Regions from separate parts of the Cytobacillus sp. C11.1 genome, predicted to be linked through region 2. Evidence: riboswitches for the same ligand, from Rfam matches in the RefSeq annotation. Region 2 holds a riboswitch; each other region holds the start of a gene.

Region 1 (7,789 bases), 1.6 Mb from region 2:
CTGAAGTCCTTGACTATGTTGTAGATGAAGGCGTTCAAATCCATGGGGGATACGGATTCATGGCCGAGTATGAAATTGAAAGAGCATACCGTGATTCCCGTATTAACCGTATTTTTGAAGGCACAAATGAAATTAACCGTCTATTGGTGCCAGGCACATACCTTCGCAAAGCTTTAAAGGGCGAGCTTCCATTATTCCAAAAAGCTCAAGCACTGCAGGAAGAGCTTATGATGATGATGCCTGAAGAGCCTGGCGATGAGCCATTGGCACAGGAAAAATATTTAGTTAAAAATGCGAAGAAGATCGGCTTGCTTGCTGCAGGCTTAGCTGCTCAGAAATACGGCAAGGCTCTAGATAAAGAACAAGAAGTTCTTGTAAACATTGCCGATATTATTTCAAATGCATATGCAATGGAATCAGTTGTTCTTCGTACAGAGAAGGCTATCGAAAAAGCTGGTCTTGAAAAGAGCAAACAAAAGCTTCTTTATACACAAATTTTCTGTCAGGAAGCATTCAACAAAATTGAGCAGGATGCAAAAGAAACGCTTGTTGCGGTTGAAAATGGCGATGCTCTTCGCATGATGATGTCAGCACTTCGCAAATTTACGCGCCACACGCCTATCAATGTGATTGCTAAAAAGCGTGAAGCTGCAGAGAAGCTAACAGACGCTGAACGTTTCGTGGTTTGATCATAAGCTGGCTCCCTTCCCCGCGAAGGGGGCTTGTTTTTTTAGCTCTGTAAGCTGATTGTTCATTTTGTACTATATTTAAAGGCGCGGAAGGTGCAAGGCTCCTCGAAAATGCACTTACATTTCCTTCGGGCAAAGTTTATTCGCGGGCGCATATTGCGGGCAAAGGGAGGCCGGCTGGTATAAAACGACCAGGAAGCGGGCGCGGAAAGCATGCGTCGAGCGGTAATCAACAGCGAGTTTATCTGAGACAAACTTTTTAAAAATTTATTCTGCCGGCAGGAACCCTGAAGAAAAATGTCGAATATTATCTTGGTGTTCATTGGTATTCATTTATGGTAGTATTCAATTAAAAGGCAGCAATTTTTTATGAAGCCTGGATATGCTAACATTGGGTGGTGATAGAATGGCGTTGACTTTTTACTGGTATCCCAAATGCGGGACATGCCGGAAAGCGAAGAAATGGCTTGATGAACATAACTTGTCTTATGAAGAAGTACATATTGTGGAGAATCCGCCTTCACGAAGCGAGCTTGAAACGCTTTATAAAAAAAGTGGATTGGACATAAAAAAGTTCTTTAATACAAGTGGCCAGAAATATAGGGAGCTTGGCTTAAAGGACAAAGTGAAAACCTCATCAGAAGAAGAGTTGCTGGATATTTTGGCAACGGACGGCATGCTGATTAAGCGTCCAGTTCTGACTGACGGCCAAAAGGTAACAGTTGGCTTCAAAGAAGAGGATTATGAAAAGGCATGGCTATCCTAAGGGCTGATATTTTGCTCCGATGGGCCATCATGAATTAAGCGATCGATTTTACGATCATAAATTGAAATATAAAAAGTGGAGGGATAAACTATGAGCACACCTAAAGAATTACGTTATTCAGAAGAGCATGAGTGGGTAAAAACAGAAGATGGAAAAGTCCGCATTGGAATTACGCATTTTGCGCAATCAGAACTTGGCGACATTGTATTCGTTGAGCTTCCTGAAGTTGGGGATGAGCTTACTGCAGATGAGCCATTTGGAAGTGTTGAATCCGTTAAAACGGTTTCCGAGCTTTATGCTCCTGTAAGCGGCAAAGTAGTTGAAGTCAACGAAGACCTTAACGACAGTCCTGAATTCGTAAACGAATCTCCATACGAAAAAGCCTGGATGGTTGTTGTTGAGCCTTCAGATTTAAGCGAAGTAGACAAGCTTATGACTGCTGAGCAATACAAGGAAATGACAAACGAAGACTAATTGACTGAAAAGCCGGCTCAATACGAGCCGGCTTTTTTGCTGCATTGCCTTTAATTGCTATTTTTCTTTTATGGAGATAGGGCAAAACTATGAGTACCAAAAGGTATGAAAGGATTGGTTACCATGACATTGAAGGAGCAGAAAATCGATATAACTGACCGGGTTGTCGGCAAGCTGAAAAATGATCATATAGAGCTTTACCTTGAAAATGAAAAAATAGGCCAAATCAGCCTGCCTGAAGGCTCTTCCTTTAATTTGGACCATCATTTTGAAACTGACCAGCAAAAAATTTATCAGAACGTTTCCGTTACAGATGAGGCGCAAGCCCGCTATACTGACTGTGACGAAGGCGGCTGGTGCTAACATCGTAAACAGCGGGAGAATTTCCGCTGTTTATTTAATATGCTAAAGCATAGAAGAAGAGCATATATTGGATTGGATAGTTGGTTCGGTACCATCTAAAGAGCGTCATAATAGGGAGTGGCGCAAATATTCGTAAAAGTGGCGCATAAAACCCGGTAATTGATTCATAAATGTTGAAAGTGACGCATAAATTCCGGGAATTGATTCTTAAACCAAAATAGATGTTAGATAAATTCAAAAACATGCTAGAAAAACCAAGTATCATGCTTGAAAAGAATAAAACATGTTAGACAAATTTAAAAATGACAAAGATTTGCCGGACAAAGCCAAGAAAAAGGGTTTATTTTTTAAAAAGGCATTTTGATTTTACAAGGCTGTTTTAGTAAAGTTTGTTGTTTTTTGAAGGCAAAAGTAATTGTTTTACCCAACTGAGTTGATTGTAGCGAAGGGCACTTGACTCCTGCGGGAAGAGAGGGAAGTGCGAGACCCCACAGGCGAAGCCGAGGAGGCTCGCAACCCTCCCCGCGGAAAGCAAGTGCCCGCAGCGGAAATCAACGGGCAGAATTCATAAACAAACACAACAATCTATGAGAAAAGAAAAGAGCCTTTTACAAATCTAAATTAATAAAATCATCAAAACCCTTCCGCTCAAAAAAAGGCAGGAGATTCACACCATAATCAAGAATAATGAATATATTGGATAAACACTTTCTTTAACGGTTTTTAACTGCAAAGCAATTCAGCTTCAAAATAACTCCTTTCAGGTGATGACGATGAATGAGGCAATTCCGGAGAAAGTTATTATTGTTGAGGGAAAGTCAGATAAAACAAAGGTAAAAAATATCATAAGAGAGCCGGTAGAGATTATTTGCACCAACGGAACAATCAGCATAACGAAACTGGACGAATTAATTGACACACTGTTTGATAAGGATGTATATATATTGGTGGATGCTGATTCAGCCGGGGAAAAGCTGAGGAAGCAATTTAAAAGAGAGTTTCCCGAGGCAGAACATCTATACATCGACAGGATGTACAGAGAGGTAGCCACAGCTCCTGAACATCATTTGGCTACGGTTTTGCTGGGAGCCAATATCGACGTTTATACACAGTACTTAGACAGGTAAGGATGATAAAATGCAGGAATGGTCGCGCCATGAGATTGAAGAAATGGTAAATGGGCAAAAAAGCGCTCTCTTATATTTGTACACGCCTATGTGCGGAACCTGCCAAATGGCGGGCAAGATGCTGGCCGTTGCAGCTGAATTGCTGCCAGACAAAGCAATGGGGAAAGCGGATTTAAATTATATGCCGGAAATCGCTGAAAAGTGGGGAGTCGAAAGCGTCCCTTGCCTCATCATCTTTAAAGAAGGAAAAGTTCACGAAAAGCTATATGCCTTCCGGTCTGTCCCATACTTATTGGAGAAAATCAGGAATATATAAATAAGTGCCATTAGCATGACTGCAGTACCGGCCGAATATTGCCAAAAACCAGGTGTTGATTCCACCTGGTTTTTTCTGTTAAACAACCGAAATCCCACCTTTTAAAATATTCAAAAAATATTTACAAACCTTTGAGGAATGGAGTATGATACTTAGGGAATCGAAATAAAATTGAGTGTGATTTTACATACAGCGCAGGGATGGGATCGAGATGGCATTTTACAGGGAATGGGCTGGCCAGATTAAAGGCTACAATCGCAATATAAAATTTGCCTTTATGGCTAATATACTTACGCAAATAGGCTTTGGAATCTTCATGGTCATTTATAATTTCTATATAAGGGAACTTGGTTACTCCGAAAATATTAATGGTCAGGTTATTTCCATGACTGCGCTCGCAACGGCGATGATTCTTGTTCCGGCAGGGATTGCGAGCGACAGGCTTGGCAGAAAGAAAGCAATGCTGTTTGGAGCTGCAGCCACGGGTGCTGTTATGTTGTTCAGAAGTGTGATTGAATTGCAGTCACTGCTGATTCTGTTTGCATTTTTTACAGGGCTGACGACAGCCTTTTTGCAGGTATCCAGCATTCCGTGGCTGGCCGAAAATTCAAAGGCTGATCAGAGGGTTCACCTATTTAGCATTCATTTTGCGATCATGACCGGAGCTAATGTAATAGGCAATCTGAGCGGCGGGATCCTAACGGACATATTTTCTCTATTTACTACCCACCTGAACAGTCTTCGGATCACGCTTTTAATTGGGAGCCTGTTTTTTATGGCTGGACTGATACCAATACTGCGTTTCAATGAAATGCGTAAAGATAAGAAGGAAGACAAATCCATAAAGAGATTCTCTTTTAAAGACCTTACGTTTAAAAATGACGGTATTAAAATTATTGCCATGTTTGCTTTTGCTCAGCTGCTGATTGGGTTTGGGGCTGGATTAGTTATTCCTTATCTGAATTTGTATTTCGCTGACCGCTTTGCCGCATCAAATTCTGTGATTGGATTTATTATTTCCCTTGGTCAGGCAGCTACTGCTTTTGCAATGATTATCGGCCCTATCGTCGTAAGGAAGGTTGGGGAAGTCAAAGCTGTCGTGTTTCTGCAGCTAATGTCGCTTCCATTCCTGCTTTTGACCGCTTATACGGAACACCTATGGCTGGCTGCCATCGGTTTTCTATTCCGCCAGGCCCTGATGAACGCAGGAAATCCAATCCAAATGTCGCTCATGATGTCCAAGGTAGATGATTCAATGAAGGGGCTCGCAAACTCTATTAATCAAATGGTATTTAATCTTGGCTGGGCGGTAATGGGTCCCGTATCAACCGGAATCGTCATTAAATACGGGGCTTACTGGGGTTATGCACTCGTCTTCTCGATTACTGCGTCATTGTATCTTATCGGATCTCTTTATTTTTTCTTCGTGTTTAGAAGCTACAATAAGACAAAAGCTGCCAATCCTGCAGTAAAAGCAGTATAATCTGACATATTTCTCGGGAAATGAATGATAATGCCTAATAAAAAAAGGGCATTGTCTTTTTTTTATGCTGTATTTGTCGAACAAAAATAAAAGGACTGTAAAACGCAATTACTGAATATAAAAGGAAGAGACCCAGTACGTACAAGGGGTGAGGCTATGGAAGATTTAGCAGATCTATTTGTCAGGGAGAACCAAGCAAAAGGCCATGTAGGATATTTATTAAGAAAATCGACTTTTTCTATCCTTATCCAAGCGGGAAATATTAGCATACCTCTGCAGATTTCAAAAGGGGAAATCAGGAAAGCCAGGCGAACAAAGAAATTTGATGTTAAGATAACAGGTTCTGAAGAGGCTATTCATTCAATTATTTCCGGCAGGGTCAAGCTTAGAGAAGCCCTAACCCGGAAAGATATAGCAATAGACACCACCTTCCGAAAAACTCTTTTGCTTGAGTCCTTTTTCTGTTTAGGCAAGATCAAGATTTGATATGAAAACACTTGACCACTTTTGAAAAAGTATGATAGTATCACTTTAACTTGAAAATTAACTGAATATTCTTATCAAGAGTGGCGGAGGGACTGGCCCAACGAAGCCCGGCAACCGGTAGTTTACACGGTGCTAAATCCAGCAGAGCAATTTGGCTCTGGAAGATAAGAAGAGATGGTATAGCCCTCTTCTTGTGAAGAGGGTTTTTTCGGCTCTTCTAATGGGAAGTTCAAAAAGTCAGGGAAAATTGAAGTACTGCTTTTTTAGCTGAATTTAGTTTATTGGCTGTGTTAAGGCTATTCGTGATTTTGGCACCCTTTTGATTGTAGCGGAAGGCAGAGCTCCTCGTAAATGCATTCGCATTTTCACCGAGTAGGCTCCCGGATCCTGCAGGAAAGTGAGCTATTTTATTAAGGCAGTTTTCTTAGAGTTTGTTGTTTTTTGAAGGCAAACGTATTTTAACCAACTGAGTTGATTGTAGCGAAGGGCACTCGACTCCAGCGGGAAAAGAGGGAAGTGCGAGACCCCGCAGGCGAAGCCGAGGAGGCTCGCAATCCTCCCCGCGGGTTCGCTGAGTGCCCCGTGCTGAAATCAACGGGCAGAATTCATAAATATTTTATTAGACAATAACAAATAAAGGAGAGAGAAACATGACTGACAAACAAAAAAGCTACCGTTTTGAAACACTAGGAGTACATGGGGGACTGAATCCTGATCCGGTTACGGGGGCAAGAGCAGTGCCGATTTACCAGAACAATGCTTACCAATTCAAAAATACAGACCATGCCGCAGATCTTTTTGCATTAAAGGAACCTGGATACATTTATAGCCGGATACATAATCCCACTGTAAGTGTATTTGAGGAAAGAGTGGCTTTGCTTGAAGGCGGAGTCGGTGCTTTGGCGCTTGCAAGCGGTCAATCTGCTATTACTCTGGCAATCCTAAATCTTGCCCAGGCCGGGGATGAGATTGTTGCGGCCTCCAATCTATATGGCGGTACTTATAATTTGTTTGCAGTCACACTTCCTAAGTACGGGATTGATGTCAAGTTTGTGGATCCAAAAGAACCGGAAAACTTCCGAAACGCCATAACAGATAAAACCAAGGCAGTTTTTGCTGAAACAATTGGAAACCCGAGTTTGAAGGTGCTTGATCTTGAAAAGGTGGCTGCTATTGCTCATGAAAACGGTGTTCCAATAATCGTTGATAATACCTTTGCTACACCTTATTTATGCAGGCCGATTGAGCATGGAGCTGATATCGTTATTCACTCAGCGACTAAATGGCTGCTTGGCAATGGAACAACAATGGGCGGCATTATCGTTGATGGCGGAAAGTTTGATTGGAATTCACCGAAGTTTCCTGGCTTCACAGAACCGGATCCAAGCTACCATGATATTGTTTATAGTGAAGCAATTGGCGAGGCTGCTTATATCATTAAAGCCAGAGTACAGCTTTTAAGAGATTTGGGGCCTGCAATGAGTGCGCAAAGTGCATTCCAGTTCACATTGGGACTAGAGACTTTGCATGTGAGAATGAAGGAGCATATTGCGAATACGAAGAAAGTGGTTGAATACCTGGAAGCCCACCCTGCTGTTAACTGGGTGCTTTACCCAGGCCATGAAAGCAATCCGGATAAAGCTCTAGCTGATAAATATTTGCCTAAAGGAGCAGGCGCTGTCGCTGTTTTCGGAATTGCAGGCGGCCGGGAAGCTGGTGCAAAGCTGATTAATAGCCTTCAGCTTTGGGCACATGTTGCCAATGTCGGGGATGCCAAGAGCCTAATCATTCACCCGGCCAGCACGACCCACCAGCAGCTCGATAAAGAAGGTTTAAAGGCTGCAGGGGTACCTGAAGATTTAATTAGGATATCTATCGGGATCGAGAATGCGGATGATTTGATTGAAGATCTTGAGCAGGCAATTGAAGCTGCGACAGGGATAACATCTTTGGCTGCAAAAGCTTAATGACAGCAAGAAAAATTTACCGCCCATTTTTTCAAAAAGTTTAAAAGTTCTTCGTTGACACCTTTTTGAAAGCTATGATACGATAGCAAACGTAATTAAAAAGCTGCTTAAATTATTT
Region 2 (7,789 bases):
TGCATTCTGCAAATAAGTATTAATGACAGTTCGCTTGAGTGTATAAAAGAGTGCCATAACGGTCAAAGAAGTCTTAATTCAGATAAAAAAGCAGGTCAACTTGTAAAAACTGCTGTAAAAGCTGCCAAAAGAACGACTTTTTCTTCAAAACCCCAAATAAAAAAGAGGCTGCAGCGCCTCCTAATCATTCTTCTTCAGCTTTTTCTATGGAAGTTTCTCGTTTCTCCTGACATTCGGGACAAACTGGCTTGTTTTCAATATAAGCAGCCCGATCATATAGGGATAATTCTCCGCACCAACCACAGCAAAGGAATTCACTCAATTAGGTCCCCTCCTTTGGTTAAATCATATTTTAACTTGGCCTTTTTTATGACCGAAAGCAAGGGGAAGTTTAAAGAAGCCTGATGGAGGGAATAAGACTACCAGAGGTGATATTCATGAAGAAAAAAGAATTGGACAAAGATTATACACCGAGAAACAGCTCAATGGCAGAGAATGTTGAAGAGATGAAGAATCTGGGCAATCAGATGGAAAACCTGCGCACCAATAAAGAATTAAAGGAAGATTATGATAAATACCCAGACCCTATACAAAATAAAAAGAAAGATAAAGACCTCCGCTAAAAAAGCGGAGGTTTTCTTATTGTAAAAAAAACAGCACTTCACTAAAGGAACTAACCTATTTATAAAAAGGGCTTGTCCAAAAGAGGTTACTAATGTCTTATTGTCAAAATTATTTGTAAATTATTTTGTCTTCTTGCATAAGATAGAGTAATAAACATTTCTTTTGCTGGAGCCTAAAAGGGTTTTGGACGCTGCCAGTATGGCAGGGAAATGAGTCTTGGATTGCAGGCAGACTGCAGATTTAGGGATGATGTATCTTTTTGACACTCGCGATATTGTATGTTGGAAGGCTGGAATGTGTGAAAAATTAAATTATTAAAGGAGGGGTTTAAATGACGAATGTCAATAACCATCAGTTTGTGATCTCCCAAGAAGATTGGTCCCTCCATCGCAAAGGCCATGATGACCAGCAGCGTCATCAGGATAAAGTTCAAGAAGCAATCCGCAACAATTTGCCTGATTTAATAACGGAAGAGAACATTGTAATGTCGAATGGGCGGGAAGTAGTAAAAATACCAATTCGTTCATTGGACGAATACAAAATCCGTTATAACTATGATAAAAACAAACATGTCGGCCAAGGCGATGGAGAAAGCCAGATTGGAGATGTAGTGGCACGCGATGGTTCCGGCAGCCAAAAAGGACCCGGAAAAGGGCAGGGAGCAGGCGACCAGGCAGGCGAGGATTATTTCGAAGCGGAAGTTTCTTTAATGGAAATTGAAGAAGCACTTTTTAAACAGCTGGAATTGCCTAATTTGAAGAAAAAAGAGCAGGATGAAAACCTGGTGGAAAACATTGAATTTAACGATATCCGGAAAACAGGTCTTATGGGCAATATTGATAAGAAACGAACAATGATGTCCGCATTTAAAAGAAATGCGATGAGCGGGAAGGCAGCATTCCACCCCATTTATAAGGAAGATCTGAAGTTCAAAACATGGAATGAAATTGTAAAGCCCGATTCAAAAGCAGTTGTTCTTGCTATGATGGATACGAGCGGAAGTATGGGGATATGGGAAAAGTATATGGCCAGAAGCTTTTTCTTCTGGATGACCCGATTCCTGAGAACCAAGTATGAAACGGTAGAAATTGAGTTTATTGCCCACCATACGGAAGCAAAGGTGGTCTCAGAGGAGGACTTCTTCTCCAAGGGGGAAAGCGGCGGAACGATTTGCTCATCTGCGTACCGAAAAGCGCTTGAACTTATTGATGCAAAATATAACCCGCTAAAGTATAATATTTATCCGTTCCATTTCTCTGACGGTGATAACCTGACCTCTGACAATGCCCGTTGTGTTAAGCTTGTGGAAGACCTGATGAAAGTGTCCAATATGTTTGGATACGGTGAGGTCAACCAGTATAACCGCCACTCGACCCTAATGTCCGCGTATAAAAACATCAAAAATGACGATTTCCGATATTATATCCTTAAGCAAAAAGCAGATGTATTCCACGCTATGAAGAGCTTTTTCAAACAGGAAGATGAAAAGAAGATGTATGCGTAAAAAAGAGGGGGAAACCTCTCTTTTTATTATTTTCGCAGAAAAAAGACCCCTAATCGAGGTCATAAAAAATGTGTCCATATGGCATTGAAAAAGACTCCTAGTCTGCCAAGGAAAATACCTGCAAATGCTAAGCCAGCAGGAGAATTCTATTTTTGCCGCCCCCTGGATCGATGAATATACCCATTATCGAGATATATTAGGGTGAAAAACTATTTACGGCCTGTCTCTGTTTAATCGGCCATCTGCGTTCATTTCAGCACTGGTCTTAATATCTACTTCTTCATGCTTTACTTTTTCGGTGATTGTCTCAGTATCCTGGACCTTTCTTTTCCCAATCACGATCTCCTCCGTCACCACTGGTTTTTTTTCCACATGGAGAATTTCTTCTTTCAGCGGCACACGGATGGTTTCTTCTTCATCTATGGGTTTTTGGGCGTCTGCGGTTGTGTTTGCCGGTTTACTCCGCTTAAGAAAAGCTTCTTCATGTGAGACAGGAACATCCACGTTTTGCTGTTCCTCGATAACTTTTTTGGTAACCTCCACATCACCTGATTTTTCAGCCAGTTTTTTAATATCCAGTTGCTCTTCTTTTATCTCAAGCATCTCTTCACGGGCCGAGGCACTTTCCCGGTAGGCTTCAGCTCGTTCCTCTGTCTGCGCCTGACTTTCATTTTGGGCAGCGGGATATGTGCCATAGTGGTCGACAATTAAGACATATTTTCCATCAAAAACCATGCTGGCATACTTATCCAAGTCATGCTCATCAAATCTTGTTCCGTCTTTTTTATCAGGATCTATTCCCGAACTCGTTGCGGGGTCTTCTCCCATAAATAGAGCTTTTACGGAGTCAAGGAAGCGCTGGTTGCCCAGTTCCTGGGATCCGACAATTTTTAGGTTTACACCATAATTGTCTGCAAAGCTTTCAAGATTTGCTCCATCTTTTGAAACAATAACCAGGTTTTCTTTCTGGTACCCGTTGGACTCTGCTCTTTCAATTGCATCTTTGAGCTCATGCTGTGTATCATAACCGCCGATTAATATATTTTTCTTCATATTTTCTCACTCCTATAGTCTTGTTTTTTTCTGACTTTCCCGGAAGAGCGTCTCGGGAAACTCTATTAATAGATTAGGGAGCAAGGACGATACGAAAAATATTAATTTAGGCGGCTAAGCGAGAGCCTGAGCAGGCATGGTTTCCTGCATGAAACTATTTTTCCATGCAAGTAAAATATAAACGAATCCCGAATATTTAACAGGTACAAGCCGTATGAATTAATAAATCTAGGTGAATACAGTATGATAGTGATATCACTCTATTATCTGGAACTTGCTGCTGGAGGTGGATATATGGAGATTGAGAAGCTGGCTAAAAAGCTGAAAGTCCGAACCCCTGTTATATTAGGGAGTGAGCGGTTTTCGAAATTTGCCATTTTGCTTCCGCTGGTTGAAATGAATGATGAAATTCATGTTCTGTTTGAAGTGCGTTCGCTTAAAATGAGGAGGCAGCCTGGTGAGGTATGTTTTCCGGGAGGAAGAATTGATCCTGGCGACAGGGATGAAGAACATACTGCTGTCCGTGAGACATCAGAGGAACTGGGGATTAGCGAAGACAGCATCACAGATATCTCCCCGTTGGATTACATGATTTCTTTTGGGCAAATCATATATCCTTATGCAGGCATTATTAAAAACCCCGGCCAAATTGTGCCTAATCCTGCGGAAGTGGAAGAGATCTTTACTGTGCCGCTTTTGTTTCTCAAGGAAGTTAAGCCCGAAACTTACCATGTGAATTTTAAGGTAGAGCCTGAAGAGAATTTTCCTTTCGACTTAATTGTTGGAGGCGAGAATTATAATTGGCAAACACGGAAGATAGAAGAGGTATTTTACTATTTTGAGGACAAAGTCATTTGGGGACTCACAGCAAGGATTCTTAAGCATTTCCTTGAAATCATTTGCGAAACCCCCAGTGAGAATAATTAAAAGTGAAAGCGTTTTATGAAAACTATTTTTAAAAAAGTGGTTGACGCGGCTCATTTAAATGTTTATGATTTATCTTATTAATTTAAATACTTTAAAAACTTCTTATCAAGAGAGGCGGAGGGACTGACCCTATGAAGCCTCGGCAACCAGCATATATTTGCCCGGTGCCAAATTCAGAGGAAATTTAATTTCCGAAGATGAGAAGGCGGAATGAATGGTACGTTAATTCAAACCCCTTCTTGTCTGTTATGGGCAGAAGGGGTTTTTTATGTTGATAAAGGCACATTATTAAAGCAGGGGGAATGCAATTATGTCAGCTATATCAGTAGGGCTTTTGGGATTTGGCACAGTAGGAAAAGGTGTTTATGAAACAATAAACAAACATCAGGGACGGCTTAAAGCAATACTTGGAAAAGAAGTGAAAGTCACTGCCATTCTTGTAAAGAATGTAGATAAGCATGCTTTACCTGAAAAGGACGTACTTCTGACTGATGATTTTCAAAAAATTATTGATCTTCCAAAGCTTGATGTAGTGATTGATGCGATTGTTGGGAAGGAGCCGGGCTATACATATTTACGTCAGGCTATTACAAGAGGCTGCCATGTGATAACAGCAAATAAAGAAATGTTTGCGCATCATGGTTGTGAATTAAAAGTGCTGGCAAAAAAGCATAATGTCTCATTGGGCTTTGAAGCAACGGTAGGAGGCGGGATTCCCATTATCCAGACTCTCAAACAGCTGCTTAATGCCAATAAAATTGAGAGGATTGAAGGCATCCTAAATGGCACCTCCAATTTTATTCTAACAAGTATGCGTGAAGAGAAGCTTTCATTTGAAGCGGCGTTAAAAATCGCCCAGGAAAAAGGGTACGCAGAAGCGATCCTGAAAACGACATCGAAGGATACGATGCTTTTTATAAAGCGGTCGTCCTGAGTGAACTTGTATTCGGGAAAGCGCCGGAGTGGGAGAAATCAATAAGGATAGGCATTACCGATATTTCAATCGAGCAAATCAATATTGCTTCTTCTTTGGGCTTAAGGTTTAAGCATGTGGCTTCTCTTGAGAAGGAAAAAAGTGCAGTCCAATGTACAGTAAAGCCTGTATTGGTTGGAGAGTCCCATCCTTTGTACAGGGTTGAAGGGGTACAAAACGCGGTTTCAATTGATGCAGATATAGTAGGGAATATAAGCCTCCAAGGGCCTGGAGCGGGAATGTTTCCAACAGCGAGTGCCATCGTAGAGGACTTAATTCATCTTGGTACAAATGATTTCCCAGCTGTCTTTGAAGAACTTAATGCTGAAGGGATTGAAGCGGGCTTGCCTGTTTGGGCATTGTTCGGTAAAGCGGACAAAGCAGAATTGCCTGAAGACTTTGATATCCTTGGAAGAGTTTCAGCGGATGCGGTGATTGTAAAGGCCTCAGAGGAAGCTGTAGCTTCATTGGACGATAACACTGCAGTTGCTTATCAAATACTTGGAGATCATGGCTTTGCTGAAATTCGGGCAGAATTGCAGCCAGTATAAGAAGTGAAGTCCATAAAAAAACAAACAGGAGGAGCAGCTTATGGGCTGCCCCTCCTGCATTATACTTATAGAGATGGTGGATGTTATGCCTGCTGATTTTTTAATAAAGACTGATTTAGTCCGGAGTATAGATCCTTCACATGAACCGTCACTATCTTAGCGCCAATCTGGACATGGACCATATTATCAAAAACAGCTGTTACCAGGCCGTTTAATGACACATTCGTACCAATATTTAAATCCTTATCAGCAACCTTCACGTTCTTCTTATCTGCCATTGTAACACCATCCCATTCCATTTTATTAAGAATCATTCATACAAAGAATATTGCCTTTTTATAGTAAAATAAACGCTCAAATGAAAAAAGTCCAGTAAAAAAGCCTGTTTTTTTATCGACAAATTCCATTGGGTACCAGGTACCTGTCGAATTTTCTTTAACGGAAGACAGATGATGGCACATCAAACTGGTTCCATAGGAAGATGGTAAATAGGATGGACAGGATCCAGGCTGCTACGGGCCGTTTGTGGTGAACTATAAGAATGGTAAACATGATTGTGTTAAAAAAGATAGACCACTTTAAGCTCCATCCATTAGAGTATTTAATCAGGTTTAATTTAATGTCAATGATTTCATTAACAGTATAGAGGAGAACCCAGCCTGCAATGTAAAGGATCTTCTTAAATAAGCTGCGGTTTTTGGGGAATCTGTATAAAAAAATGAGAATGGTGGCTGGGTATTTAACGGCCATGATGGAAAAAGTGACATGAGTGTTGGTCAGGCGGACTTGCTCATCAATTCCCTGTGGATTATATCTCCACATTGGGTAGTGGTCAGATAGCAAATATAAATAAAGAAAGTCCCCCAAGATGAAGAAAAGCAGAGAGGGATAATAATTTCTCCAGTTTCTCCAATCTCCCCATTTCCATAAAGCAAAAAATCATACAAAAGCATAGAGCGCATTCAATCGATTCATCCCCTTACCAGTGCACAAACCTGTCCATTCCTATATTATCCAATAGAAATGAATTTTAAAAAAATAACTTAGGTCCTTAGTTTGTTTTTTCAGTGATTTTCCTTAAATCCCAAATTGGTCCTAACTTACAGGAATGAATTTGCAAGGAAAGGGGTATGGATACTTCATAAATATAGCTTACAAAAAGGATGATATACTGCACATGAATATGCCTCTTGCCATAGGGCTAATTTTTCTTGTCCTATTTATTACTGCTCTTATCGGGATAAAGATTCTAAGGATACCTGATATTGTTATTTATATTATTTTAGGAGCCGGCATCGGCTTTTCCGGATATTTCCAGGATACAAAGGTAATTGAGGTTGCTGGGGAGATAGGTCTAATCCTGCTATTCTTCCTGCTTGGAATGAAATTCTCTGTTCGTGAATTAAGAAAAAATGGGAATAAAGTTTGGAAACCAGGTCTTTTGGATGTCCTGCTTGGTGTGGGAGTGACAACGGCAATTGCCTATATTTCTGGTCAAAACTTATTTGTATCGCTGTTAATCGGAGGAATTGTATATGCTACAAGCTCCTCTATTACGGTCAAGCTTCTGGAAAGCAAAAATCGCCTTGACAATAAGGATTCCGAATATATACTTTCCCTTTTAATTTTTGAGGATCTAGTTGCGCCAATCCTCGTGACAGTTTTAATTGGCTTAAGCGGAGAAAGCTTTTCATTTGTAGATTTTCTTTTAATCTTTCTAAAAGTAGCCCTCTTAGCCGGGATTGCTATATGGATGAGCAGAATTGTTCTTCATAAAGCCCAGCATTGGATGAAAAAGGTTGCGAATGAAGATTCGTTTTTAATTTTAGTATTGGGAGTAGCGATTACCTATGGAGGCTTCGCTGTATTCCTTGGGCTTTCAGAGGTAATTGGCGCTTTTCTAGCTGGAATCATGCTTGCCGGTACGGTCGTAAAGGACAAAGTGGAAGAAGTCGTTTTTCCAGTCAGAAACCTCTTTCTTCCATTTTTCTTCCTTAACTTTGGTCTTTCACTGGAGTTTAAAGAAGATGTACCGTCAATTGGGCTCCTGGCTGTTATCGTCTTATGGTCAATCATCCATAAACTGGCTGTGGGTTATTTTGGAGGACAATGGTATGGATTATCTAAAACGGATTCCCTCAAGTCGGGATTTTCACT
Region 3 (7,789 bases), 1.1 Mb from region 2:
TGAACGTAAAGTTATAAGCGTGTATATGGTGAATTTACACATGGCTTTTTTGAAGCCAATAGGAGGATTTTTTCATGAAAAACGGTAAAGTAAAATGGTTCAATGCTGAAAAAGGTTTCGGATTCATCGAAGGTGAAGACGGAAACGACGTATTCGTACATTACTCTGCTATCCAATCTGAAGGTTTCAAATCTTTAGAAGAAGGCCAAGAAGTTTCTTTTGAAGTTGTTGAAGGCGCTCGTGGACCTCAAGCAGCTAACGTAACTAAACTATAATTGACAGACCCATAGAAAAGCAGCCTGGCCATTGGTCAGGCTGCTTTATTTTGCAAAGATTGCATATTAGTCCGGTTTTTACCACATCCTAAAAGAAAAAGGAAGGTGGATTTACAGGATGAATTTTGCCTGGCAATCATTACTATTAGTTTTTGCAGGAGTCTTGCTGCTGCGCATAGCAGGCAGGAAATCTATTTCGCAAATGACACTTGCCCAAACAGTTGTTATGATTTCAATTGGTTCCATCATTATTCAGCCAATTATTGAGACAAGTGTGTGGAAAACGATTGTGGCTGCAGCCATTTTTATTGGATCATTGATTTTAATGGAGTATTTGCAGTTAAAGTTTAACTTTATAGAAAAGTTTATAACCGGCAAATCCAAAATCGTAATTGAAAATGGGAAGCTTCAGCCCGCAAATATGAGAAAACTCCGATTTACTGCTGATCAATTGGAAATGAGACTGAGGACGAACGGAATTACAAAAATTTCAGATGTGAAAATGGCAACACTTGAACCTAATGGCCAGCTAGGATATGAATTAATGGATGATGCAAAGCCTTTAACAGCAGGCGAGTTTAAACGATTAATGGGCGGGATGATATTACAGTCTCCTGTGCAGCCTGCCTCGCAGCAGTCAAATGATATTTTCCAGGAACTTAAAGAAGGACATCCCCAGCCGCATTCTCAGAACCTGCACTAATTTGGAATCTTATAGATAATAAAAAATTGTTCTGGGAAGTAAAGAAGCCGCTAACTATTGGCGGCTTTTTCTTTAATCTGAGTTGGTGTTTTGCAGGCTTCTCCTCGTATCTAGTATTAATTCCTGCATTCGTAAGTGATGAAGAATGGTCATGATCACAATCCCGATACTGAACATACTGGATAAGATTGTGCTTCCAACCAAAAAACGAATTACCTTTCGATCGAACATCTTTTCACTCCTTTTTTCCTTAGTATTTCATCATAAGGAGAAAATTATTAATTTTTTGTGTAGCTTTGTCCAGGCAGGGATTTCTTATAAAAAGGCTGTGTTAAGCCAAATGTTGATTTTAGCACCCTGTTGATTGGTGTGGAGGGCTTTAGATGCCCGAAAATGTATTTGAATTTCCTTCGCGCGATATTTATTAAAGGCTGCTTATTCAAAAGCTTGCTGGAGTGCTGATCAAAGGATGAGCCCACAGGCTCAATTCCCCGAGGAGGCTCCGGACCGCGGAAAGTGGTTAACTGGATGGGAAATCAATAGAAAAATTTAAAATTACATATAAAAAAGCTTGAACTTTAATCAATTTCCTGTATAATTTTCAGACATGAGTTAGTAATAATAACTTCATAACTTTTAACTTATCAAGAGAGACGGAGGGACTGGCCCTAAGATGTCTCGGCAGCGGGCTCATATGAGCGCTGTGCCAAATCCAGCAAGCATTATGCTTGGCAGATAAGAGGGGACTGTAATATAGCAGATATCTCTTCTTGTTTGAAGAGGTCTTTTTATTATGTCATTAAAACCAATTAAGGAGAGAGGAATAGTATGAAAACAAACAAAAAAGGTAACCCGTGGGCTTTACTCCCGCTTTTGGCATTCCTTCTGATTTTTATTGGGAGCGGCCTTGTAACAGGTGATTTTAAAAAAGTTCCGATTATTGTGGCTGTGGCCATAACAGCAGGAATTGCCCTATCCATGAACAGGAAGACGCCATTTATGGAAAAGGTTGATATATTCACGAAAGGGGCAGGAAATCCCAATATTGTTTTGATGGCTATAATTTTTTTACTGGCAGGTGCATTTTCGGGAACGGCTAAAGGAATGGGGGCTGTTGATTCGACAGTCAACTTGGCATTATCCTATGTGCCGCAGAATCTGCTTATGGTTGGGATTTTTATTATCGCCTGCTTTATTTCTCTATCAATGGGCACTTCAACAGGTACAGTTGTTGCGCTTGCTCCAATAGGTGTTGCGCTGGCTGCTGAAACCGATATATCCGTAGCTTTGGCAATGGCTGCTGTTATTGGCGGTGCCATGTTTGGCGATAATCTTTCCGTGATTTCTGATACTACTATTGCAGCAGTCCGGACCCAAGGGACGAAAATGAAGGATAAGTTTCGTGTGAATTTTTTAATTGTGCTGCCTGCAGCTCTGGCAACTGCTATAATTCTAGGGTTCTTAACAGCTGGTCAGGAAAGTGCTGTAACAAGCCAGGATTATAGCTTGCTTAAAGTGGTTCCATATTTGGGGGTACTTTCTGCTGCTTTGTTAGGAATAAATGTTATTCTTGTTTTAAGCGGCGGGGTCTTGCTGGCAGGGCTGATTGGGATTGCTGACGGAAGCTACACGCTGGTTTCCTTCTTACAGATGATTGCAGAAGGGATGGCAGGAATGCAAACTCTTGCAATCATAGCTATCCTAATTGGCGGTGTTGTTGAGATTATTCGCTATAACGGGGGAATTGATTATTTGCTGCACATAGTTACAAGCAAAATAAACTCTCGAAGGGGTGCTGAATTTGGTATTGCATCGCTTGTTTCACTTACCAATCTATCTACTGCAAATAATACCATTTCAATTATCATTGCAGGCCCCCTGGCTAAAAATATAGCGGATCAATATGATATAGACCCGCGTAAATCTGCAAGTATATTAGATATTTTCTCTTGTTTCGTACAAGGATTTATTCCATATGGCGGACAGATGCTGGCTGCTTCGGGTCTCGCAGCTATTTCGCCGGTAAGCATTATGCCTTACTCCATTTATCCAATATTGATTGGAGTCACTGGTGTAATCGCCATTCTTATTAATTTCCCCAAATTAAAAGAGCGGGAAAAGGTAACGAGTAGCACAGTGAATGAATCTGCTCCGCGGGGTTAAAGGTTGTTCCAGGAGAATCATATATAATGAAGAAAGATATAAGAGCCTATTTATAGGCTCTTATTATTTTTCCTGAAAATCTATCTATAGAAAAATTTTCCTGATATAATAGGAACGAACGTTCTCTTATGTTGGTTTCCTTATTTTGCAGAAGTACTTCAATTTTTGTTTTGCTATAATGGTAACATTGTATATATTGAATCATGGTAGGAAAAGAGGGTGATTGATATGAAATTTATCCATACTGCGGATTGGCATTTAGGTAAACTGGTTCATGGGGTATACATGACAGAAGATCAGCGCCATTTTTTAAATCAATTTATTGAAGTGGTTGAAGAAGAAAAGCCGGATGCGGTTGTTATCTCTGGAGATTTATATGACCGGTCTGTACCTCCAACTGATGCTGTTGAATTATTAAATGAAATTCTTTTTAAAATAAATGTAGAACTTAAAACGCCAGTAGTAGCAATTGGCGGAAATCATGACAGCGCCGAAAGGCTTTCCTTTGGCAGTTCGTGGTACAGACAGAGCCAATTCTATTTATCAGGAAAGCTGGTAAATGATTTTAGGCCAATACATATAAAGGGTGTTAACTTTTATCTTGTACCTTATGCAGAACCAGGGATGGTCAGGCATTTGCTTGATGACGACAGAGTCCATTCACATGATGATGCCATGAAGGCGATTGTCGGGAAAATTGAAGAATCTCTGAATCCAAATGAACCCAATGTTTTAGTTGGGCATGCCTTTGTACTTGGAGGGGCGACGAGCGATTCGGAGAGGACTCTTTCTGTCGGTGGTTCAGGCTGTGTTCATTCTAATTGCTTCGATCCTTTTTCGTATACAGCACTTGGGCATTTGCATAGCCCGGATGCCATCAAACATGACAGAATCCGTTATTCTGGCTCACTTTTAAAGTATTCTTTTTCTGAGGCGAAACAGGAAAAGTCGATCTCCATTATTGAAATGAAAGAAAATGGTGATTTTGATCTTCGTACCCGATCCTTACAGCCTAAAAAAGATTTAAGAGAAATCGAAGGCCATCTAGATGAGCTGATGGATCCATCATTCTATGAAAAACAGAATCTGGATGACTATCTAAAAATCACCCTTTTGGATGAAGGAGCTTTACTGGATCCGATCAATAAGCTTAGGCAGGTATATCCAAACGTACTTCACCTTGAACGGAAGATTTCTATTACAGATATGAAGAAAAAAAGCTCCTTCATTTCTATGAAGGAAGAGAAAAAGTCAGAGCTTGAGCTTTTCAAGCAATTTTACGAGCAGATGACTACTTCCGAATTTACAAATGATAAACAACAGGCAATGACTGATGTGATTGAAAAAGTGCTGAGGGAGGAGGCGCTGAAATGAGGCCATTAAAATTAAAGATGCAAGCGTTCGGCCCTTATGCAGACAGTGAGCACATTGACTTTACAGAGCTTGGAAACCGGACGATGTTTGTTATTTCGGGAAAGACTGGTTCCGGAAAAACGACCATATTTGATGGGATCAGCTATGCGATTTACGGAAAAGCAAGTGGTGAGGACCGCAGCGGGCCAGAACTTAGAAGCCAGTTTGCCAAAAATGAAACACTGACTGAAGTTTCTCTAGAATTTACATTAAGAAATAAAACATATTACATTACCAGATCGCCTCAGCAGGAAAAGAAAAAAGAACGTGGCGATGGGACAACCACAGTGAGTGCCAAAGCAGAACTCTACATTTATGATGAAAATGGAAGGCGGCAGCTTCTTGCGGCCAATGTCAGGGATGTCGATGAAAAAATAAAGGAAATCATGATTATTGACAGCAACCAATTCAGGCAAATCCTGATGATCCCTCAGGGTGAATTCAGGAAACTTCTTACCTCGGAGAGCAAGGAAAAGGAAGTAATCCTTCAGCGGCTATTTCACACTCAGATTTATAAGCGGATTGAAGAAAAGCTTAAAGAATATGCTTCTGAGTTAAAAAGAACAGTTGAAGATCAAGTAAAGCTTCGTGATCAGTTTTTACTACAGGTGCAGGCAGTTTTTAATGAGGAGCTTAAGGCATATTTGGAAGCTGGCAGTGTAAATGACACAATTTTGATGCCTCTTGTAAAGGCAGAAATTATGCATATGGCGGAAGGGTTAGAGGAATTAACCGATGCAGGCAAGAAGCAGAAAGAAAAAAGAGACTATCTGCAGCAAAAACTGTATGAAGCTGAAACCATAGTTAAACAGCTGAAGGCAAAAGAAGATTTGAAACGAAGGAAAGAAGAGCTGGAAGGGTTAAAAGAACAATTTACGGCGAAGGAAAGACTTATTTCCCTTGCCCAGAAAGCAGCTTTGCTTAGCCAGCAGGAGCAGCTTTGCCACGAAATAAAGAAGGATTTGGACGTTTCAAATGAGGAGCTTACTGCACTTAAGAAAAGCATTACATCTTTAGCCGGGCTGTTAGCGGAAAACGAAGAAAGATGGGAAGCTGAAAAGAAACGTGAAGATGCAAGAAAGCAAGCTGGGGAGAATGTTAACCGGCTGCAAAACATGAAAGAGGATATCCATTCTTATGCGGAAGTAGAAAAGCAAGTTCGTTTGCTTGAAGAAAAACTGGAAAATCTCCGTCTTCAAAAAAAGCATAAAGATGAAGCGTTTAAAGCCTCTGATCATAAAATTCAAGTATTGGCTGAGGAAAAACAGGATATTGAAAAGTGTCATTTTAAGCTTATGGAGAATGACCGGCGGCTGGAAAAAATGACTGAAGAAATAGAACGGCTTCATAAATATGAAGAACAGCAGGGCGAGTATATGCTAGCTCTCGAAGTATTCGAAAAAAAGAAAAGCTACTTTGAACAGGCAGCATCCAGACTGGAAGATGCCAGAAGGCTTGTTGAGGAGTTGGAGCGTAAATGGCTCCATGGACAAGCATCCATCTTGGCAAATCAGCTGCAAAATGGTGAAGCCTGTCCGGTTTGCGGCTCAGGTCATCATCCTAATCCGGCTGCATCGCAAACGGATATTCCTGATGAAAAAGATTTAAAGGCAGCAAAACGGCAGGCTGCCGAAATCGAAGCAGATAAAGCGAAAGCAGAGTCATCGTTCTATGAATCTCAATCAAACGTAAAATCTATTGAAAATGCTTTGGGTGAATTATTTAATCTCATGCAAAAACAGCAGCCAGAATTGGAAGAGGAAGAGCTGTCGGTTATTAAGGGTACTCTTCTTGCACAAAGAAAGGATCTCTTAAACATTCAGGATGATTTAAAGAAAAAGAGCGCAAGACTTGAAGCTTGCACCTTAGAATTGGAAAAATCTCATCAACATAAGGAAGTGCTGGCTGCAGAAATAGACCGGCTGCAAAGTCATATAAACGATACAGCTATTCTCCATGCTGAAAAGAAAGGCAACTTGACAAGGATGACTGAAACAATTCCGGAAAATCTTCGGTCCATTGAAGCTTACCAGGCCAATCTGAAAGCTGCTGTCGATAAACTGGAGACTTTTAATAAAAAACTGGAAATTGCGCAACAGAAATATCAGGATTCAAAGGCAGCTTATATGGCTGAACAGGCAAAAATGGAGACGATTGAAAAGCAAACTGTTAAGCTTGAGGAAAAGCTAACAGTCGAAAGACAGAACTTTGTTCAGCGAATGAAGGATCAAGGATTTGAAGTATATGGAGAATACCGAAATGCAAAAAAATCCGAACATGAGATTCGTACGCTGGAAGTAGATGTTCGGGAATATCGTGAAGAAGCACGGTCAGTAAATGACCGGTATTCGGAGCTTTTGCAGCTTTTAGAGGGTGTTGAAAAGCCAGATATAGTAAATCTGCAAGCATTTTTAAAGGAAACAGATGACCAGCTAAAACAGCTTCAGGATCAATATACAAATCTGTATATGAAAAAGAAGCACAATGAAGAAACGTTACAAAAAATAACAGAAATTAATGAAAAAATGAAATCCCTTGAAGAACGTTATAAAATGATGGGGCATTTATATGAAATTTCAAAAGGACAGAACACATACAGAGTTACTTTTGAGAGGTTTGTACTTGCTGCATTTCTGGACGATATACTCAGAGAAGCAAATGGGCGATTAACCCGGATGACAAGCGGCCGGTACCAATTGCTGAGAAAAACGGACCGTTCCAAGGGAAATGCGCAAAGCGGTCTTGAACTGCTTGTGTTCGATCAGTATACAGGCCAGGAAAGGCATGTCAAAACATTATCAGGGGGAGAAAGTTTTAAAGCAGCACTAGCTCTTGCGCTTGGCTTGGCTGATGTAGTCCAGCAGTATGCCGGAGGGGTTTCTCTTGAGACGATGTTCATTGATGAAGGATTTGGCACACTTGATCCTGAATCATTGGATCAGGCAATTGAGGCTTTAATAGATATTCAAAGCAGCGGCAGACTTGTTGGCATTATTTCCCATGTTCCGGAATTAAAGGAAAGAATCGACGCCCGCCTTGAAGTAACAGCGAGTCAGACAGGCAGCAGAACGGAGTTTCAATTTTTAAATTAGTTGAAAAGAGAAAGATAGCTAGCCCCTAATTGCAAATTTTGAAGGAAAGGAAGGTGATGAAAGTTGGTTAAGAGAGTAGCTTTATCGTGGAGCGGCGGCAAAGACAGCTGTTTAGCTTTAGAGGCTTTAGTAAAGCAGGGTGT
Region 4 (7,789 bases), 450 kb from region 2:
ACCTCAAAGAATTCTCCATTGTTTCCTTGGATGATAAAAACTCCATGACCGCTGACAATAAATCTTACTTCATCATCTGTATGGTGGTGTTCCTGCTGGAAATTCTGAAGAAGCTGATCCAAGTTTGGCGTATTCTCTGAAAGGGAAATAACGTCTTGGGCCTGATAGCCTCTTCTCTCGGAAATATCTTTAATTTCTTCAGAAAATGTATCCAGAATCTCTTGCTTTTCTTCATCAGAAAGAAGATATTTCTCCTTAAGGGATTCAGGAAGCTTATCAATTGCCCATTGTTCATAAATAACTTCCTGCTTTTCAAGGAAAGCTGCAACCTCTTCCTGGTTTCGGATTTCTTCTTTTGTATTTTGCAAAACGATGTATGCCATATTTTTCAATCCTTTCAATTATGTTTTTTGGCTTTATTTTAAAGTTATTACACTACTTTAAATAACTGATAAGGCTTATGTTCCAGCAGCCTTAACTGATAACGGAATAAAAACTCAGAAGCTTCGAGTACTTTTTTTGCTTCAAAAGATGTTTTTCCCCAAACGGTAATTCCATGGTTTCTAATTAACACAGCACCTGTATCTTCACTGATATGGGAGGAAAAACATTTGGCGAGCGTCGGAATATGCGCATGATTCGGAATAATCGGAATCCGAAGAACAGCATCCTCCTCCCATTTATCAAATGCCTTAATAAGTTCTTGCCCTTTGAATGTGACTGCCTCCTGGTCCCCATAAATTTCCGATATAACATTATTGTCAATAGTATGGACGTGAAGGCTGCACCCTGCGTTCGTTTTCCGGTAAATCTCCACATGTAATAGCGTTTCCGCAGAAGGCTTTAGATGGGTCTCCCCAACAGGGCGCCCAAATTCATCAACGAGGAGGAAATCCTCCTTTGTCCTTTTCCTTTTATCCTTCCCGCTTGCTGTTACAAGGAATTGTATGGGGCTATCGGAGACCTTGATCGCCAAATTGCCGCTAGTCCCCATAAACCAGTCTCTTTCAGCTAATTCATCTTTTATTTCAGCAAGCTCTTGCCATTTTTCTTCCACTAAACTCATACGCTCACCCCATTTACATTTTTCAAAATTTCAATGCACTCATAAAACGTTTCAAATTCGTGATAATTAAGATTCATTTCTTTGCTTTTCTCTTGCAGCAAATCTCTTGCAATAACTAAATCTGCCTGCTTTGCAGCCTCCAGATCGGTAACAGAATCCCCTATGACAATTTTATAGGTATCTCCAGCCTTAAGTTTTCTCATAATGGATGGCTTGCAGCAGCCGCAACTGTTATTACATTCATCATCACAGCTATGGGGCCATAAAATTTTGATTGTTTCGCCGCTAAAATCTGAACCATTGCAATAAACAGCATCAAACGGGCCATATTTTTCTAAGACTGGCTCCACAAAAAAGTCAATTCCGCCACTGACAATATAAAGTGGTATATTTTCTTTTTTCAAATAATCCACAAATTCCTGAAAGCCAGCTCTTACCTTGCCATTTTCCAGTGTGAATTTTATAATGTCTTCCTTAAGGCTGCTTGGAAGGAGGGAAAACATCTTCCCTACTCCTTCCTGAATTGAAATTTGCTGTGACAATATTTTATTCTTTATCTCCTCCCATTCAGGCGGGGCAAATTCTTTCATAACGTTAATGATGTTATCTTTTTCCGTAATGGTCCCGTCAAAATCACAAAAAACAGCTATATTAGGCATTTTTAGCTTTCACCTCTGTATGTCCCCATAAATCTATCGCCTTTTTTAGTTCTGGATAATCTGAAGGAGATTCTGATAATGAAATTCCTTTTAAAGTTAAATCAATCGCTTGGCGGAAGGCTAAGCCGCCGCCTTTTGCACCATTCGGATGCCCATGTACTCCCCCGCCCGCATTGATCACACTGTCCGTTCCAAAGTCATGGTAAAGCAGCGGCACCAGGCCTGGATGAATGCCTGCTGATGGTACTGGAAAGGTCTTTTTGCAGAAATCTTCGGATGTTAATGATTGTCCTATCGAAATCGCCTGCTCCTTTTCAAGTGCCACTGAACCATATGGTGAAGGGAAAAGCGATAAATCTGCTCCTGCATATCTCAGAAGCTTGCCCAGAAGCAGAGAGTAAGAAATTCCATAGATGCTTGAAGCAGACAGGGCACCGCTGACAGCAGGATGTGCCATAATCGGCAGCCCAACCCCGTCATCTTCTCTTAACTCCTGCAGAACATCCAGTCCATATGCAAAAACATTAAACAGGAGGAGGTCCGCACCAAGGCTTGCTGCTTTTCTGGCTTTCTCTTTCAAATCAAAGGTCCTGCCTGTTAAATTCACTGCATAAAGTGTGCGATGACCGGTATCTTCAAAAACCTGGCCAAGTACCTTTTTCCCTTCCATAATCCTTTCTTCAAAAGGGGTGAGTTCATTTTCAAACAAAATTTCATCATCTTTCACAATATCGATGCCGCCAAGTGCTTGTTCCCTCAACTGTGAAGTTAAAAAATTCATATCCTTGCCTAGAACACCTTTAAAGATGCTCATCAGCAGCGGCCTGCTGTGGACATTCAGCTTTTCTCTTAATCCTTCAATGCCGAACCGAGGGCCAGGGAAAAAGGTTTTGATCTCATCGGAAAACTGTAAATCTATTAACTTAATCTTTCCGTCCAGTGATAGCTTTCCAAAGACTGTTGTTAAAATGGCTGGCAAATCCGGACTGAAATTAGCAGTTGGATAAGCGATTTTGATAATGGCGGCCGTTTCCTTGCTGCCTTCCTCTGTTAAAAGGCCTTCAACCGAAACAACTCTGCCTTTATGCTTACGGAGCTGATTCTTTTCCAGTTCAGGTAAATGAGTCCATGAACCGACCGTAAGGCCTAATGCGATTTCCTCTGCTTTTTTCTCAGGATTATGTTTTGCATCATGGATTAGATAAGTTGCGATAATTTCACTCATATATTTTCTTCCTTTCATTTCGGCAAAACCGGGCAATAAAAAAACCTCTTCAAATAAGAAGAGGTTAGCAGCTTGAACTAACATCTTCTTATCTATCAGCTTTAATAAGCTGCAAGAATTAGCACCGTGCTTACTGGTAAGTCGGTTGCCGGGCTTCATAGGGCTAGTCCCTCCGCCTGCTCTTGATAAGAAAACGAAATTAATATTTAGTTAATTTTGAATTAAAATTTACTTAGGATTATGACAGGGTAAAAAACTTTTGTCAATAGATTATCAGAAATAAATAGGGGTTTTTCAACCATGAGTATTGATTCCGCTACAGGCACTCAGCGACCGCGGGATTCCGGGAGTCTCCTCGGCGTTCCTCGCCTAGGGGTGCTCCCCTTGGTACGCTTTTCCCGCTGGATTCTCGTACCTTCCGCTCCAATCTACCAGTGCTATAACAAGAATAACTTTAAGATAGGAAAGTTTAAAATAAATTTAATGCCCTAATTCGGTCTACTGCTTCTTTAAGCCTTTCTTCTGAAGTCAGCAGGCCAACACGAACATATCCTTCTCCATATTGTCCAAACCCTATGCCAGGCGCAACGGCAATATGGGCTTTTTCAAGCAAATAATCAGCAAATTCCTCGGATGTAAAACCTATAGGAATTTTTAACCAGGCAAAGAAGGAGCCTTCAGGTGCTTTAACATTCCATCCTATTTCCTGGAGGCCTGAAATGAATATATTTCGTCTTCTTTCGTAAAGGGCATTCAGTTCTTTGACACATTCCTGTGATTCAGTCAACGCAGCTGCCGCAGCTTCCTGGACAGCTCCGAACAAGCTTACATATAGATGATCCTGCAAAAGGTTCAAGGCAGAAATGACGCTCGCATTTCCAACCGCAAAACCAATTCTCCATCCTGCCATATTATACGTTTTTGAAAGTGTATAAATTTCAATTCCTACCTCTTTTGCCCCCTTTGCTTGCAGAAAACTGACCGGCTTCTTGCCCTCAAAGCCAATGCCGCCATAGGCAAAATCGTGAATAATGCAAATTCCATGTTTTTTGCCAAGCTCAACTGTTTCCTGGAAAAACTTCTCACTGGCCACGGCTCCAGTGGGATTGTTTGGATAATTGAGGAACATGAGTTTGGCAGCATTCAGCTTTTCGTCTGTAAGCTCGCTATAAAGAGGCAAAAAGCCATTTTCCTCCCGTAACGGCATTGTCACCATTTCTGCTTTTGCCAGCGCTACACCTGACCAATAATCCGGATAACCGGGATCTGGCACAAGAACATTATCGCCAGGGTTTAACAGGCATTGAGGTATCTCAACCAGGCCAGCCTTTCCTCCAAACAATATGGCTACCTCCGTTTCCGGGTCTACATCAACCTCATATTCTCTTTTATAAAAATCAGCAGCAGCCTTTTTCAAATAGGGAAATCCCTGAAAAGGTGAGTATCTGTGATTTACTGGCTTTTCGGCTGCACTTTGGAGCTTTTTAACAATATGGCCGGGAGTAGGCTGATCGGGATTTCCTTGCCCAAGATTGATCACATCATGGCCTTGTTCAAGTTGCTTCCCAACCTTTGATACTAAAGATGCGAAAAATTGCTTCGGCAAACTTTTCAGCAAATCAGAATGAGGATAATTAATCAAAGTTTTTCACCTGCTTAAAAAAAAGATTGAAAATATAGTCACAAATGATATAACTTAAATGATAAGTTGTAAAGTAAAATTTTGAAAATTGTTATCTATCGGACTAATTTTAACATAAGTAAAAGAGAATTAAATGTTTGAGGGGGATTTTCATGAAATTAAAGATTGCTTGTTTGCAAATGGATATTGTGTTTGGCAAACCAAAAGAGAATTTTAAAGCAGCCGAAGCAATGATTGAAAAGGCGTTAAAATCAAACCCTGATGTTATCGTGCTTCCAGAGCTTTGGACAACAGGCTATGATTTAACCAGATTAAATGAAATAGCAGACAAGGATGCAGCTGCAGCCCTCGCCTTTTTAAAAGGGATTGCAAAAGACAGGCATGTTCATCTAGTGGGTGGATCTGTTGCAAATAAAACCGCCGGAGGCGTATTCAATACTCTTTTAGTCGTAGATAAAAACGGAGAACCTATCCACCAGTACAGCAAGCTGCATTTATTCAAGCTAATGAATGAGCATCTCTATTTAACAGGGGGGAAAGCAAAGGGCGCTTTTACATTGGAAAATAGACTGTTTGCAGGGATGATTTGCTATGATATCCGTTTTCCGGAGTGGATACGGGCCCATACAGCGGAAGGAGCAGAAGCTTTATTTGTGGTTGCTGAATGGCCATTGGCCAGGCTGGCCCATTGGCGTGCACTTTTAATTGCACGGGCCATTGAAAACCAATGCTATGTGATTGCCTGTAACCGGGCCGGCTCTGACCCTGAAAATGTATTTGCCGGCCATTCTATGATTATAGATCCTTGGGGAGAAGTTCTAGCTGAGGGTTCAGAGGAAGAAGAAATCCTGGTGGCTGAAGTCGACCTTGACATGGTGAAGGAAGTTCGTAAAATGATTCCTATCTTCACGGACCGCCTGCCGGAATTTTATCAATAAAATATTCAGGGCCCTAGCTTTTATAGGGCCTTGCTTTATTTACCCTTCTATTTTTGCCCACATTTCCGGCGGATTTAATTCGTAGATTCCTTTTTCCCTGTACATATAATGATTGATAATGAATTCTCTGCGTATCGTGGCGTAATCTTCATGATACTGTTTAATATATTCATTGAGTTCTTTCTCTTCGTATTTTTTCCCCATTTTCAGCCCTTTAATAAGATGCTCAAAAACCATTAGCTTCTTCTTTCTCTGGGCTGGAATATTTTTAAGCTTTCCATCGCTTGTAAAGAAGTTATCGATAACCTTCTGATTCTCAATATTCATTTCCTCCATCTTTTTCACCTCCTCCATATCAGCCAGTTTCGCAAGCACACTTGATTGCTGTTTCAGCACAGATTCATTCAAATAAAAATAGACAGTATTTTTATCTCTGCGCTGGTAAACCAGGTTTATATCCCGCAATTTGTTTAAATGATGTGTGATGGTTGGCGGCGTCAGCCCCAGTTTCCCTGCAATTGCCTGCCCATGCAAAGGTCCTTTAGCGAGAAGAAATACAATCCGGATTCTTGTGGGATCACCCATTGTTTTATAAAAAGCTACTAAGCGATTTAATTGCATTATATATGAACGCCCCCTAATTTCGATGTGCATCTAATTAGATATATATCAAAATATTAAGATTTAGTCAACTTCAAAATCAGGTTTAAAAAAAGCTATTTTCTCATAGATTGTTGAACAACAAACCATACGAAAAGAGCATTAAAAAAATCACCTGAAAGGTGATTTTAAAAGGTAAATGTATCTAACTCTTAAACCCTGCCCCTTCCAGGGACAGGAGCTTCTCTTTAATATCCGTCCTTGTTCCGGCATATCCGGTAAGAGATTTATTTTTGCCGATTACCCGATGGCATGGAATGATAATGGGCAAACGATTGGCTTTGTTTGCTTGACCAATGGCCCGAACCGCTTTTTCTTTTCCAATCTTCACAGCAATATCCTGATAGCTTCTCGTTTCTCCAAAAGGAATAAGTGAAAGCTCCTTCCACACAGCTCTCTGAAAAATGGTCCCCTGGGGGTCTATTGGGAGATCAAATACCTTTCTCTCCCCTCTAAAATATTCATCAAGTTGAAGTGTACATTTCTTTAGCAGGGGGTTTGATGGATCAAACCTCAATGGACATTCTTCTTCCCCCGCAAGAAAATCTTCCTCCCCAATGTATACTGCCGAAAGAAGCTCCTCTTCCAGGACAATATAAATGTCTCCTATTAGCGTTTCCGTTCTCGAATAAATTCTGCTGTTCATTGCTCTCCCGCCTTTTTAATATATGGCAAATAAATGTGAAACACGGTTCCTTTTCCCAGTTTGCTTTCCACTTCAATCGTTCCTTTGTGCTCCTCAATAATTTTATATGTAACCATGAGCCCAAGTCCAGTTCCTCTTTCTTTAGTGGTATAAAAAGGTTCACCCAGCTTTTTAATTTTATGTCCTGGTATTCCGGATCCCTCATCCCTGATCGATACCTTGATTTTATTATCTCTGCAGGTCTGAAGTGAAACAGTTATATATCCGCCTTTGGGCATGACCTCAATCGCATTTTTTATGATATTGATAAATACCTTTTTCATCTGATTTGGCTCACAAAAAACAAGAGGCAAATCCTTTCTGTGATAAGTCCTGAATTGAACATTATGCAGTACAGCCTGAGCACTTAGAAGGTCAACCGTCTCTTTCATGATTTGGGCGATATCTTTTTCGACAAACTTGACAGCCTGAGGTTTAGCAAGAATGAGGAATTCATTAATAATTGAATCAATTCTGCTCAGCTCTGTGGTTATCACATTAAAGTACATGGAGTGGTCTTCCTCAACGCTATCTTCCAGCAGCTGGATAAATCCTTTCAAGGCTGTCATTGGGTTCCTTATTTCGTGCGCTATCCCTGCTGCGAGTTCCCCAATAACATTTAAAGTGTCGGATTTTCGAAGCTGTTCTTCCATCTCCAGCTTCTCTGTTATGTCTTTAAATGTCGTCATGCTTAAGTTTGAAAAAACGTTATGCTTGTTTGAAAACTCAAAGTGTTTTTTTCTGCCAGATTTTAAGGTAATAGAGAGGCTGCCATCCGACTGCCCAACGTTTTGGATGCTACTAATCTGCTGGTTCAGCTCATCATCTGTAATATTGCAATCATTCAAGATACTGTGTAATGAAACTCCAATGAGTTCATCTTTTGACATCTGCAGCATTCTTTGGCCTGATTG

The links. Region 2 has a riboswitch for S-adenosylmethionine ahead of AC3ZVC_RS24760 (homoserine dehydrogenase). Riboswitches for the same ligand answer to the same signal wherever they lie in the genome.
Region 1: it holds a riboswitch for S-adenosylmethionine, as region 2 does, so the genes downstream of both, AC3ZVC_RS07865 (O-acetylhomoserine aminocarboxypropyltransferase/cysteine synthase family protein) here and AC3ZVC_RS24760 (homoserine dehydrogenase) in region 2, are expected to answer to the same signal.
Region 3: it holds a riboswitch for S-adenosylmethionine, as region 2 does, so the genes downstream of both, AC3ZVC_RS19175 (Na+/H+ antiporter NhaC family protein) here and AC3ZVC_RS24760 (homoserine dehydrogenase) in region 2, are expected to answer to the same signal.
Region 4: it holds a riboswitch for S-adenosylmethionine, as region 2 does, so the genes downstream of both, AC3ZVC_RS22380 (2,3-diketo-5-methylthiopentyl-1-phosphate enolase) here and AC3ZVC_RS24760 (homoserine dehydrogenase) in region 2, are expected to answer to the same signal.

What each region holds. Positions count from the first base shown of each region.
Region 1 covers NZ_CM176935.1:1,592,149-1,599,937, forward strand. The annotation lists gene AC3ZVC_RS07825 (acyl-CoA dehydrogenase FadE) at 1-689, shown strand, start outside; gene AC3ZVC_RS07830 (arsenate reductase family protein) at 1,096-1,455, shown strand; gene gcvH (glycine cleavage system protein GcvH) at 1,546-1,929, shown strand; gene AC3ZVC_RS07840 (YusG family protein) at 2,035-2,292, shown strand; gene AC3ZVC_RS07845 (toprim domain-containing protein) at 3,066-3,419, shown strand; gene AC3ZVC_RS07850 (thioredoxin family protein) at 3,430-3,735, shown strand; gene AC3ZVC_RS07855 (MFS transporter) at 3,947-5,218, shown strand; gene AC3ZVC_RS07860 (SCP2 sterol-binding domain-containing protein) at 5,375-5,704, shown strand; SAM riboswitch class I at 5,773-5,875, shown strand; gene AC3ZVC_RS07865 (O-acetylhomoserine aminocarboxypropyltransferase/cysteine synthase family protein) at 6,355-7,671, shown strand.
Region 2 covers NZ_CM176935.1:4,971,000-4,978,788, reverse strand. The annotation lists gene AC3ZVC_RS24785 (hypothetical protein) at 185-322, opposite strand; gene AC3ZVC_RS24780 (hypothetical protein) at 438-623, shown strand; gene yhbH (sporulation protein YhbH) at 956-2,128, shown strand; gene AC3ZVC_RS24770 (YsnF/AvaK domain-containing protein) at 2,342-3,181, opposite strand; gene AC3ZVC_RS24765 (NUDIX hydrolase) at 3,476-4,108, shown strand; SAM riboswitch class I at 4,208-4,312, shown strand; partial or broken gene AC3ZVC_RS24760 (homoserine dehydrogenase) at 4,419-5,632, shown strand; gene AC3ZVC_RS24755 (hypothetical protein) at 5,716-5,910, opposite strand; partial or broken gene AC3ZVC_RS24750 (CBO0543 family protein) at 6,068-6,532, opposite strand; gene AC3ZVC_RS24745 (cation:proton antiporter) at 6,810-7,789, shown strand, end outside.
Region 3 covers NZ_CM176935.1:3,848,914-3,856,702, reverse strand. The annotation lists gene AC3ZVC_RS19190 (cold-shock protein) at 75-275, shown strand; gene AC3ZVC_RS19185 (DUF421 domain-containing protein) at 394-978, shown strand; gene AC3ZVC_RS19180 (hypothetical protein) at 1,051-1,209, opposite strand; SAM riboswitch class I at 1,617-1,720, shown strand; gene AC3ZVC_RS19175 (Na+/H+ antiporter NhaC family protein) at 1,807-3,141, shown strand; gene AC3ZVC_RS19170 (exonuclease SbcCD subunit D) at 3,370-4,515, shown strand; gene AC3ZVC_RS19165 (AAA family ATPase) at 4,512-7,646, shown strand; gene AC3ZVC_RS19160 (Dph6-related ATP pyrophosphatase) at 7,710-7,789, shown strand, end outside.
Region 4 covers NZ_CM176935.1:4,523,118-4,530,906, forward strand. The annotation lists gene AC3ZVC_RS22365 (1,2-dihydroxy-3-keto-5-methylthiopentene dioxygenase) at 1-383, opposite strand, end outside; gene AC3ZVC_RS22370 (methylthioribulose 1-phosphate dehydratase) at 431-1,066, opposite strand; gene AC3ZVC_RS22375 (2-hydroxy-3-keto-5-methylthiopentenyl-1-phosphate phosphatase) at 1,063-1,725, opposite strand; gene AC3ZVC_RS22380 (2,3-diketo-5-methylthiopentyl-1-phosphate enolase) at 1,718-2,950, opposite strand; SAM riboswitch class I at 3,036-3,142, opposite strand; gene AC3ZVC_RS22385 (pyridoxal phosphate-dependent aminotransferase) at 3,420-4,592, opposite strand; gene AC3ZVC_RS22390 (carbon-nitrogen family hydrolase) at 4,745-5,530, shown strand; gene AC3ZVC_RS22395 (DUF2087 domain-containing protein) at 5,570-6,151, opposite strand; gene AC3ZVC_RS22400 (methylated-DNA--[protein]-cysteine S-methyltransferase) at 6,336-6,836, opposite strand; gene AC3ZVC_RS22405 (PAS domain-containing sensor histidine kinase) at 6,833-7,789, opposite strand, start outside.